Regions from separate parts of the Devosia sp. A449 genome, predicted to be linked through region 4. Evidence: predicted binding sites of a transcription regulator. Region 4 holds the regulator's gene; each other region holds the start of a gene.
The links. The regulator LexA, encoded in region 4, represses DNA repair genes until DNA is damaged. The targets are predictions, from matches to a motif close to TGTTCNNNNTGTGTTCNG.
Positions count from the first base shown of each region.

Region 1: ACX3OW_RS18990 (LexA family protein) is a predicted target of LexA. The motif match lies at 1,479-1,496, and genes of this name have one in related genera.
Region 2: ACX3OW_RS05660 (DNA recombination protein RmuC) is a predicted target of LexA. The motif match lies at 876-893, and genes of this name have one in related genera.
Region 3: ruvC (crossover junction endodeoxyribonuclease RuvC) is a predicted target of LexA. The motif match lies at 954-971, and genes of this name have one in related genera.

Region 1 is NZ_JBTMWU010000008.1:173,766-175,964, forward strand. It holds gene ACX3OW_RS18985 (Y-family DNA polymerase) at 1-981, opposite strand, end outside; gene ACX3OW_RS18990 (LexA family protein) at 978-1,433, opposite strand; gene ACX3OW_RS18995 (hypothetical protein) at 1,659-2,199, opposite strand, start outside.
Region 2 is NZ_JBTMWU010000001.1:1,182,838-1,185,036, forward strand. It holds gene ACX3OW_RS05660 (DNA recombination protein RmuC) at 1-842, opposite strand, end outside; gene def (peptide deformylase) at 974-1,489, shown strand; gene fmt (methionyl-tRNA formyltransferase) at 1,710-2,199, shown strand, end outside.
Region 3 is NZ_JBTMWU010000003.1:188,534-190,732, reverse strand. It holds gene ruvA (Holliday junction branch migration protein RuvA) at 1-407, opposite strand, end outside; gene ruvC (crossover junction endodeoxyribonuclease RuvC) at 404-910, opposite strand; gene ACX3OW_RS10135 (GGDEF domain-containing protein) at 1,078-1,830, shown strand; gene ACX3OW_RS10130 (GGDEF domain-containing protein) at 1,918-2,199, shown strand, end outside.
Region 4 is NZ_JBTMWU010000002.1:549,521-551,719, reverse strand. It holds gene ACX3OW_RS08565 (molybdopterin molybdotransferase MoeA) at 1-381, shown strand, start outside; gene lexA (transcriptional repressor LexA) at 469-1,182, shown strand; gene ACX3OW_RS08555 (NUDIX hydrolase) at 1,230-1,643, shown strand; gene ACX3OW_RS08550 (cold-shock protein) at 1,904-2,116, shown strand.

The sequences.
Region 1 (2,199 bases), on a different contig from region 4:
AGCCTTGATCAGGGTCAGGCTGTCGTTGGTGGCCTCGGGGATATCGACGGTCATCGATACGGACCGCTGGGGCTCGCCATCGTTGAACCGACTGGTGTGCATGAAGACGGTGACATGATCGGTAGCGAGGTTATGCCGGCGCAGCTTCTCCCCCAAGCGGGTGGCATATCCGGCGACGGCTTGCTCCATCTCAATCTTCGTGGTGACCCGCTGCCCGAACGAGCGGGTGACGGCACAACCCTTCCGCTGCGGCGCCACGGTTTCGAGAGCGATGCAGGGCCGGCCATTCAGTTCATGCACGATCTTCTCGCCGACGACGGTCATCAGCTGCCTTGCGAGCTTCTGGTCCATGTCCCGCACCTGGCCGGCAAACTGGATCCCGAGTGCCAGCAGTTTGGCCTGCGATGCTCGACCGATGCCCCAGACCTCCCCGATTGGGAAGTCTGCCATCACCCTGGCTTGCTCGACAGGATCGCTCAGATCCAGCACGCCGCCGGGCAACGTCTTTGCCGCCTTGTTCGCCAGTTTCGCCAATGTCTTCGTGGGCCCAATACCGACGCAGGTGGGGATGCCGGTCCACTGCCGGGTGGTCGCACGCAGGTCCGATGCCCAGACCGTCCTGTCGTTCACCGGCAGCCGGGTGACGTCTATGAAGCTCTCGTCGATCGAATAGATCTCCACATCCGGGGAGAAGGTGTCGTAGATCGAATTCATGCGCCGGCTCATGTCGCCGTACAGGGCATAGTTCGAGCTGAACACGGCAACCTTGTTGTCCCGGCACAGGTCCCGGATCTGAAACATGGGCTGGCCCATCTTGATCCCCAGCGCCTTCGCTTCAGAAGTCCTTGCCACTGCACACCCGTCGTTGTTGGACAGGACGATTACGGGACGCTTTTCAAGCTTGGCGTCAAATACCCGCTCGCAGCTGCAGTAAAACGAGTTGCCGTCGATCAGGGCCAGCGCCGGCGAGCGGTCGGTCATTTCTTAAGGTCGCGGATTGTGGTCGTCACGACGCCCCAAACGGACACCTCCATGCCCTCGGTAATCAGGTACGGCGGCAGCGAAGCGTTCTCGTTGTGCAGGATCATGACGCCACCGCGGCGTTTGAGCCGCTTCAAAGTGGGCTCGTTGTCTATAATGGCCAAGACGATGTCACGGTGCTTCGGGGTAACGGATTTGTCGACGAGTACAACGTCGCCTGGGAAGATCTTCACGTCGATCATGCAGTCGCCGACAACTCGCCACATGTAAGTCGCAACCGGATTGGCGACTAGCACCTGGTTCAAATCGATCATCTTTTCGATAAAGTCGTCGGCCGGGCTTGGGAAGCCGGCATGGACGGACTGGCCGACCAGGGGGATCTTCATCTGGATTAGGGTCGATAACGGGACCGGCATGCCACCTGGAGCCATGACAACTCGACTGATCCGCATAGCTCGACTCCTCGGCGCCAGGATTACCAAGGCTCGGTTATAGGCATGAACGAAACAGGAACGGTAGATCCGTTTATAGGTGTGTCCATCACTTTTGGGGTTGCGGTCAGCTTGCTGGTAGCTTCCAGCATAAGATCTTTTTAGCGGTATCGAGACCTTGTTCCGCATCAAGAGACAGCTCTCTGGTGACAGCGCAGGGGTTCAGGGAGTGAACATCGCACCAGATCACTCCGCTGCGATGCACCGGCCAATGCCAAATGTGATCTTGAGCTCATCGATCGTTTGGACCGCTTTCGCCGCTTCCCATTCTTTCTTCACTTCGTCCACGCCGATGATATCGCGATCAGGATGCCATGAATGTAGCCAGACGATCAGCCGGCCTTCGATATCTTCACCTGCCAAATGGCCGGCATAGAGCTCTTCAACCGTGATGTTCTCTTCGTCGGGCAGGAAAGAGTGAATATCGGCAACGTAGGTCCGTACGGCAGCATCGGCTTTCGCCTGCTGACGAGCTTCCTTGGCAGCCACGAGTTCGGTGGCAATGCGATCTGGCTTGCGACGAGCACCGATGACGCGCTCTCTGACAAGAGGCTTCACCTTGATCGTGTGGATAGCAACACCAACAAGGTCGGCCAGCGACTGCACCACGGATGCAGGATCGGTATGCCAGCCAGCAACGCGACCCGTTTTGCGGCTGCCATCAGGCATTGCGTACCGGACTTCGTATAAGGTCTGCATCATCCGGCTTTGAAATGCCTTGTCTGTC
Region 2 (2,199 bases), on a different contig from region 4:
GCGCTATTGGTATAGGCCGAGAAGGCCGTCAGCGAGACCTTGGAGTCGATCACCAGCCGGTCATTATTGGGCATCAGCACTTCGACATCGGTGCGCACCCGGCTGCCGTCTTCGGCGGTATGGCTCATCTGGGTGATGAATTGTTCGCCCTCGCGCAGGCCCGAGCTTTCCAGAATGGTCGACAGGATCATTTCGCCCCAGGCGCCCTGCGTCTGCGCATTGCCCTTGAGCGCGCGGGTGAGATTGCCGGCTTCGGTGGTGATTTGCAGATTGCTCGCCGCCAGCGCCCTGATCTGCTCGGCCATGGTCGAGCGGTCGCGCGCTAATTCGCCCTGGAACTCGACGATCTTCTCGTTGAGCGGCTTGAGCAGCACATCGACCTGCTCGCGGTTCTGTTTGGAAAACGTCTCGCCATGGCTTTTGAGCACGTCGCCGGCAATGGCCTTGAATTCGTCGGTCATCTGCTGGCGCACGCTGAGGAAGCGCGCCAGATTGGCCTCCGACTGCGCCGCCTGTTCGGCCAGGCGGGCGCGCAATGCCGAGGCATCGGCCAGCAGCTCGGCGCCTTTTTCCCGCTCCCGATCCAGCAAATCGGCGCCGCGCTCGCGCTCGACGCGCACCTGATGGTCCAGTTCCTGAATCCGGCGGTCCCGCTCGCCCAGCTGCGTGGCAAAGCCAGTCTGCAGTTGCTCGGCCAGTTGCGCGCTCGCCTCGGCGGTCTGTGCCGCGCCGGCGCGCATCACGGCAATCGTCGCGCCGACCAGCACCAGGCCGGCCAGCGCCACGCCCGCGATCAAGGCTTGCCCCAGCGTTACCGCATAGTCGCCGATGAAAAAGACCACGCTATCCATCCGCACAGGGTAGCGCGATTCGTTTGTTCGTGAAATGTTCTATGCTGGGCGGTCACAAGAGTTGACCGCACGCGCGAAAATACCATATCGAGAGGCAAACCCCATTCTGCCGGACCTTTATTATGGCTGTACGCCCCATTCTCGTCATTCCCGATGCACGGCTGCGCGCCGTTGCCGACCCGATCATCGAAATCGACGATGAGATCAAGGCGCTGGCCCAGGATATGCTGGACACCATGTATGACGCGCCCGGCATTGGCCTGGCCGCGACCCAGCTTGGCGTGATGCAGCGCATCGTGGTGATGGACCTCGCCGGCGAAGGCGAAGAGCCCGATCCGCTGGTGCTGATCAATCCCGAGATCACCCATTTCGGCGAGCAGATGCAGGTCACCGAAGAAGGGTGCCTGTCGATCCCCGAGCTGTATTACGAAGTCGAGCGCCCCAATGAGGTGACGGTGAAATACACCGATCTCGATGGCAAGGAAGTGGTGCGCGAAGCCGAAGGCAAGCTCGCCGTCTGCATCCAGCACGAACTCGATCACCTCGATGGGGTGATGTATATCGACTACCTCAGCCGCCTCAAGCGCGACCGTGTCATCAAGAAATTCGACAAAGCCGCCAAACGCGCTGCGGGCTAACCGGCCCTCCCTTTCTTCCCCTCGCCCCTTGCGGGAGAGGGACAGACCTGACGCGTTCAGCGGAAGGTCAGGGTGAGGGTACTGCGCTCGCCCATGCGCAGCGTCATCACCGGGCTTGTCCCGGTGATCCATTTCTGGTCTGGCCCTGGATTGCCCGGACAAGCCGGGCAATGACGGTGGCTGAATTATCCGGGCATCGCCCCGACAAGGAGCTGCCAACATGCGCGTCGTCTTCATGGGCACGCCGGATTTTTCCGTTCCGACTCTGACCGAAATCGTCTCTTCCGGCCATGAGGTCGTCGCCGTCTATACCCGCGCGCCCAAACCCGCCGGACGCGGGCAGGAAGAGCGCAAGTCGCCGGTGCATCTGGCGGCCGAAGGTTTTGGCATTCCGGTATTCACCCCGCGCTCGCTCAAGGGCGAGGCCGAGCAGATCGTCTTTGCCAGCCACGATGCCGATCTGGCCATTGTCGTCGCCTACGGCCTGCTGCTGCCCAAGCCGATCCTCGACGCCCCGCGCCTCGGCTGCCTGAACCTGCATGGCTCGCTGCTGCCGCGCTGGCGCGGCGCCGCGCCGATCCAGCGCGCGGTGATGGCTGGCGATAGCCAGACCGGCGTCATGGTCATGCAGATGGATGAAGGCCTCGATACCGGCCCGGTCGCCCTCGGCGAAGTCATCGCCATCACCCCCGACATGACCGGCGGCGAAT
Region 3 (2,199 bases), on a different contig from region 4:
GGCCCGGCCGGCACCTTGCCCTTGAGTTCGGTGATCAGCCGCACTGCCAGCTTGGGCCCGACGCCGCTGGCGCGGCCCATCATCGCCTTGTCCTGCAAGGCCACGGCACTCGACAGTTCAGCCGGCGTCAGCGCCGACAACAGCGCCAGCGCTACCCGCGCGCCCACCCCCTGCACGGTCATCAGCAGGTTGAACCAGCCCTTCTCGCTCTCATTGGCAAAGCCATAGAGCCGGATCATGTCCTCGCGCACGATGGTTTCGATGAACAGCACCCCGGCCTCGCCGACGCGCGGCAACAACTGCAGCGTGCGGCTGGAGCAGAAGGCCACGTAACAGACGCCACCGCAGTCGATCAGCACATGGTCGTCACCAAAGCTGTCGACCAGCCCTTTGAGCTTGCCGATCATGCCAGCGCCTTCAGCCGCTGGGCGGCGACGCGATGATGGGCATGGCAGATGGCAATGGCCAGCGCGTCGGCCGCGTCAGGCCCCTTGAAATCGGCCGTCGGCAGCAGCGTCTTGACCATCAGTTGAACCTGTCCCTTATCGGCGTGGCCGGTGCCGACCACGGATTTCTTGACCAGATTGGCGGCATATTCCGCCACCAGCAGGCCGCGCACCGCCGGCGACAGCAGCGCCACGCCGCGCGCCTGCCCCAGGATCAGCGCCGAGCGCGCCCCCGCATTGACGAAGGTTTCTTCCACCGCTGCCTCGTCCGGGGTGAAGCGCTCGAGCACTTCGCCCAGCCCGGCAAACAGGATCGCCAGCCGTTCCGCCAGCGAGCCATCGACCGGCGGCGTCACCGTGCCGGCGGCGACAAAGCTCAGCCGGTTGCCCAGCGTCTCGATCACTCCCCAGCCACAGCGACGCAGGCCGGGGTCGATACCGATGATTCGGGTAGCAGCACTCATGCGACAATCCTTAATGAAGCGAGGCCAGCCTACCAAGGCCAATGTGAACAAAGAGGCAACAAAGCCCGTGGAAAACGCTGTATACGGTAAAATTGTAGCTATCTCGGAAACACCATCTTCAAGCCACGACCCTAGTTTCGCCCCGGGAATGCAGGGGCAAATCATTCATGGCCGAGATTCGTCGGAAACTTCCGAAGCGAGCGTGGTTGCGCGTTTATCGCATCGCAGGCGCATTGATCGGCTTGTCGATCATGCTGTCGCTGATTTTGACCAATGTCATCATGGAGACCTTCTCCGCCGGCATTAACGTGCAGGGGCTGGTGGTTTCCATCGCCATGCCGCTGACGCTGGGCGGGCCGCTGATCTTTCTGCTTATGCTCAAGCATGAGCGGCTGCGCTACGCCAATAGCCAGCTCGAACATCTGGCAGCCACCGATTGGCTCACCACCTGCCTCAACCGGGGCGCCTTTACCGGCGCCGTCATCCGCCATCTCGACCGTCTGGCGTCCGCCCATGCCCAGGGCGCCCTGCTGATCGTCGATGCCGACGACTTCAAGAGCGTCAACGACCGCTTCGGCCATGACCATGGCGACAGGGCGCTGCAGTTGATGGCCAGCGCCATCCGCCAAGCCGTAAGCGGCAATGATCTGGTCGGTCGGCTGGGCGGCGAAGAGTTCGGCGTGCTGCTGGTCGGAGTCGATAGCGCTACCGCCGACGACGTGGCCGAACGCATCCGCAGCGCCATTGCCACCATCACCTTCGCGCCCAATGGCACGAAATATCCCCTGTCGGTCAGCATTGGCGGGGCCATCTATGTCGCCGGTGCCCAGTTCAACGACCTCTACCGCCTTGCCGACCAGCGCCTCTATGCCGCCAAGCATGCCGGCCGCGACCGGGTCGCCATCGCCCAAGCCGCCTGAGCCCACGGAGCCACCACACCGCCCAGTTGATCGCCGAGCCGCCTGCATGGCGGCATCCCACCACTCCAGCCCGAAAGGCCGCGCCAGATGCTGATCTCCAAGACCCTGACCGCGATGCAGACCTGGTCCAGTGTCGGCCGCTGGACCCTGTTTGGTACGCTGGCCTGCATGCTGGTGGCGGTGGCATTCAGCGCCTTCATGTTCCGCGACATGGGCGAGGCGGCGCTGCATTTGGCGATTGTCACCGCTGCGATCCTGCCCGTCATGCTGGGGGTGCCGGTATTTCTCTATATGAGCCTGCGGCTGCGCATGCTGGCCATCGCCAATCGGCGGCTTGGCCTCGTGGCGCGCACCGACAGCCTCACCGCC
Region 4 (2,199 bases):
ATGCGCCCCGGTAAGCCCTTGATGTTTGGGACAAAAGGCAAGACGCTGATCTTCGGCCTGCCCGGAAATCCGGTCTCCGCCATGGTCACCGCCATGGTCTTCATCCGCCCTGCCCTCCGCGCCTGGCTCGGCCACCCCGAACCCACCCCCTGGCACCTTCCGCTGGCTGGTCCGACCCCACCCAATACTGCCCGCCGCCACTTCATGCGCGCGCAGCTATTGCACACAGCTAACGGCTTGCAATTGCTGCCTATTTCGCAAACCGACAGCGGCCATACCTCGTCGCTGGCGCGCGCCGATATGCTGATTATCCAGCCCGAAAACGACCCCGGCCAACCCGCCGGCACGCTAGTCGAAGCCCTCCCCGTGGACGGTTTCTGACAGTAAAAGCCCAAGGGATATTGCAGAACATAACTGGAACACGTATGGTCGTTCCGTCTATGTTCCGATTCTGCTCCCGAGGGGTCCATGCTCACGCGCAAACAACACGAGCTGCTGATGTTCATCCACGAGCGGATGAAGGAAAGCGGTATTCCACCATCCTTTGATGAGATGAAGGATGCGCTCGACCTGGCATCCAAATCGGGCATCCACCGGCTGATCACCGCACTCGAGGAACGTGGCTTCATCCGCCGCCTGCCCAACCGGGCCCGGGCATTGGAGGTGGTCAAGCTCCCCGATTCGATGAACCCATCGCTTGGCGGCCGCAAGACCCGCTTCGAGCCCTCGGTCATCGAAGGCAATCTGGGCAAGGTGGCGTCGCCCCCCTCGCGCATGTCGGCCGCTGATGACTATGCAAGGCCGATCGCCATCCCGGTCATGGGCCGCATCGCCGCCGGCACGCCGATCGAGGCGATCCAGACCCATTCCCACACCATCATGGTGCCGCCCGAAATGCTGGGCAGCGGCGAGCATTACGCGCTCGAAGTGCGCGGCGACTCGATGATCGATGCCGGCATTTTCGATGGCGATACCGTGCTCATCAAGAAGCAGGATGTCGCCAGCACCGGCGAGATCATCGTTGCTCTGGTAGATGATGAGGAAGCAACCCTTAAACGCCTGCGCCGCAAGGGGAATACAATCGCGCTGGAAGCGGCCAATCCCGCCTATGAAACCCGCATTTTCCCGCCTGACCGGGTCAAGGTGCAGGGTCGTCTGGTTGGACTTTTGCGCAAATACTGAGCCGACGGCTTTGACCTTTGGCCGGCATGACGGGCATAAATCCTCGCATGCCGGCTCCCATCGAAAAGCTTTGCCCTGTGCTGCTCCGCCCCACGTCTGACGGGCCGGAGCTGCTGGTGTTTCGGCATCCGCTCGCCGGCGTACAACTGGTCAAGGGCACGCTTGAGGCTGATGAGACTATCGCCACCGGAGCGCTCCGCGAACTGGCCGAGGAGTCCGGCCTCACCCAAGCCATTGTGACGTCCGACCTGGGCAGCAGCCTTGCTATCGCTCCCGATCAACTCTGGCATTTTGTGCGCGTTGAGGCCGGACCGCTGGAATCACGCTGGCTTTTTGACACCGCGGATGATGGCGGCCACCGCTTTGCTTTTTTCTGGTGGCCGCTGGCGGCCGAGCCGGGTCCCGACTGGCACCCGATCTTCGTCCGGGCGCTGGCCCATATCAGGGCGGCGTTGGCGTAGCCCACTGCCGGTGTGGCGGGGATGAACAGCAAGCAGGCAGGCGGTTTGCTTGGGCTGCTGCATTGTTCTTGCAACCACTATTCGCGAGACCTTGCAATCGGCGCCATTTCGTGCCACATAGTGGGCATACGTTTTCAGCCTAAGTCGGCTGCCTAATGCCGGCGTGCCGGACCGTGGCTTCCTTCTCTACCATGCGAACGTTATTTTCCTTTGGCGTGTTGCCATTGGATAACCGCTCGTAAGAGCACAAGGAAACTATCATGTCCGTCATCACCGGCACCGTCAAATTCTTCAACACCACCAAGGGCTTCGGCTTCATTTCGCCTGAAAATGGCGGCAAGGATGCCTTCGTCCACATCTCCGCTGTTCAGCGTTCGGGCCTGCAGGGCCTGTATGAGAACGACAAGGTGACCTACGAGCTCGAGACCGGCCGTGACGGCAAGGAATCGGCAACGAACCTGACCCTGCTCTAGTTAGCAAGGCGAGCGCGCTTCGGCGCTGCTCGGTCAAGGGCCACCGCGTGAAAGCGCGGTGGCCCTTTTCTTTTGCGGGTTCT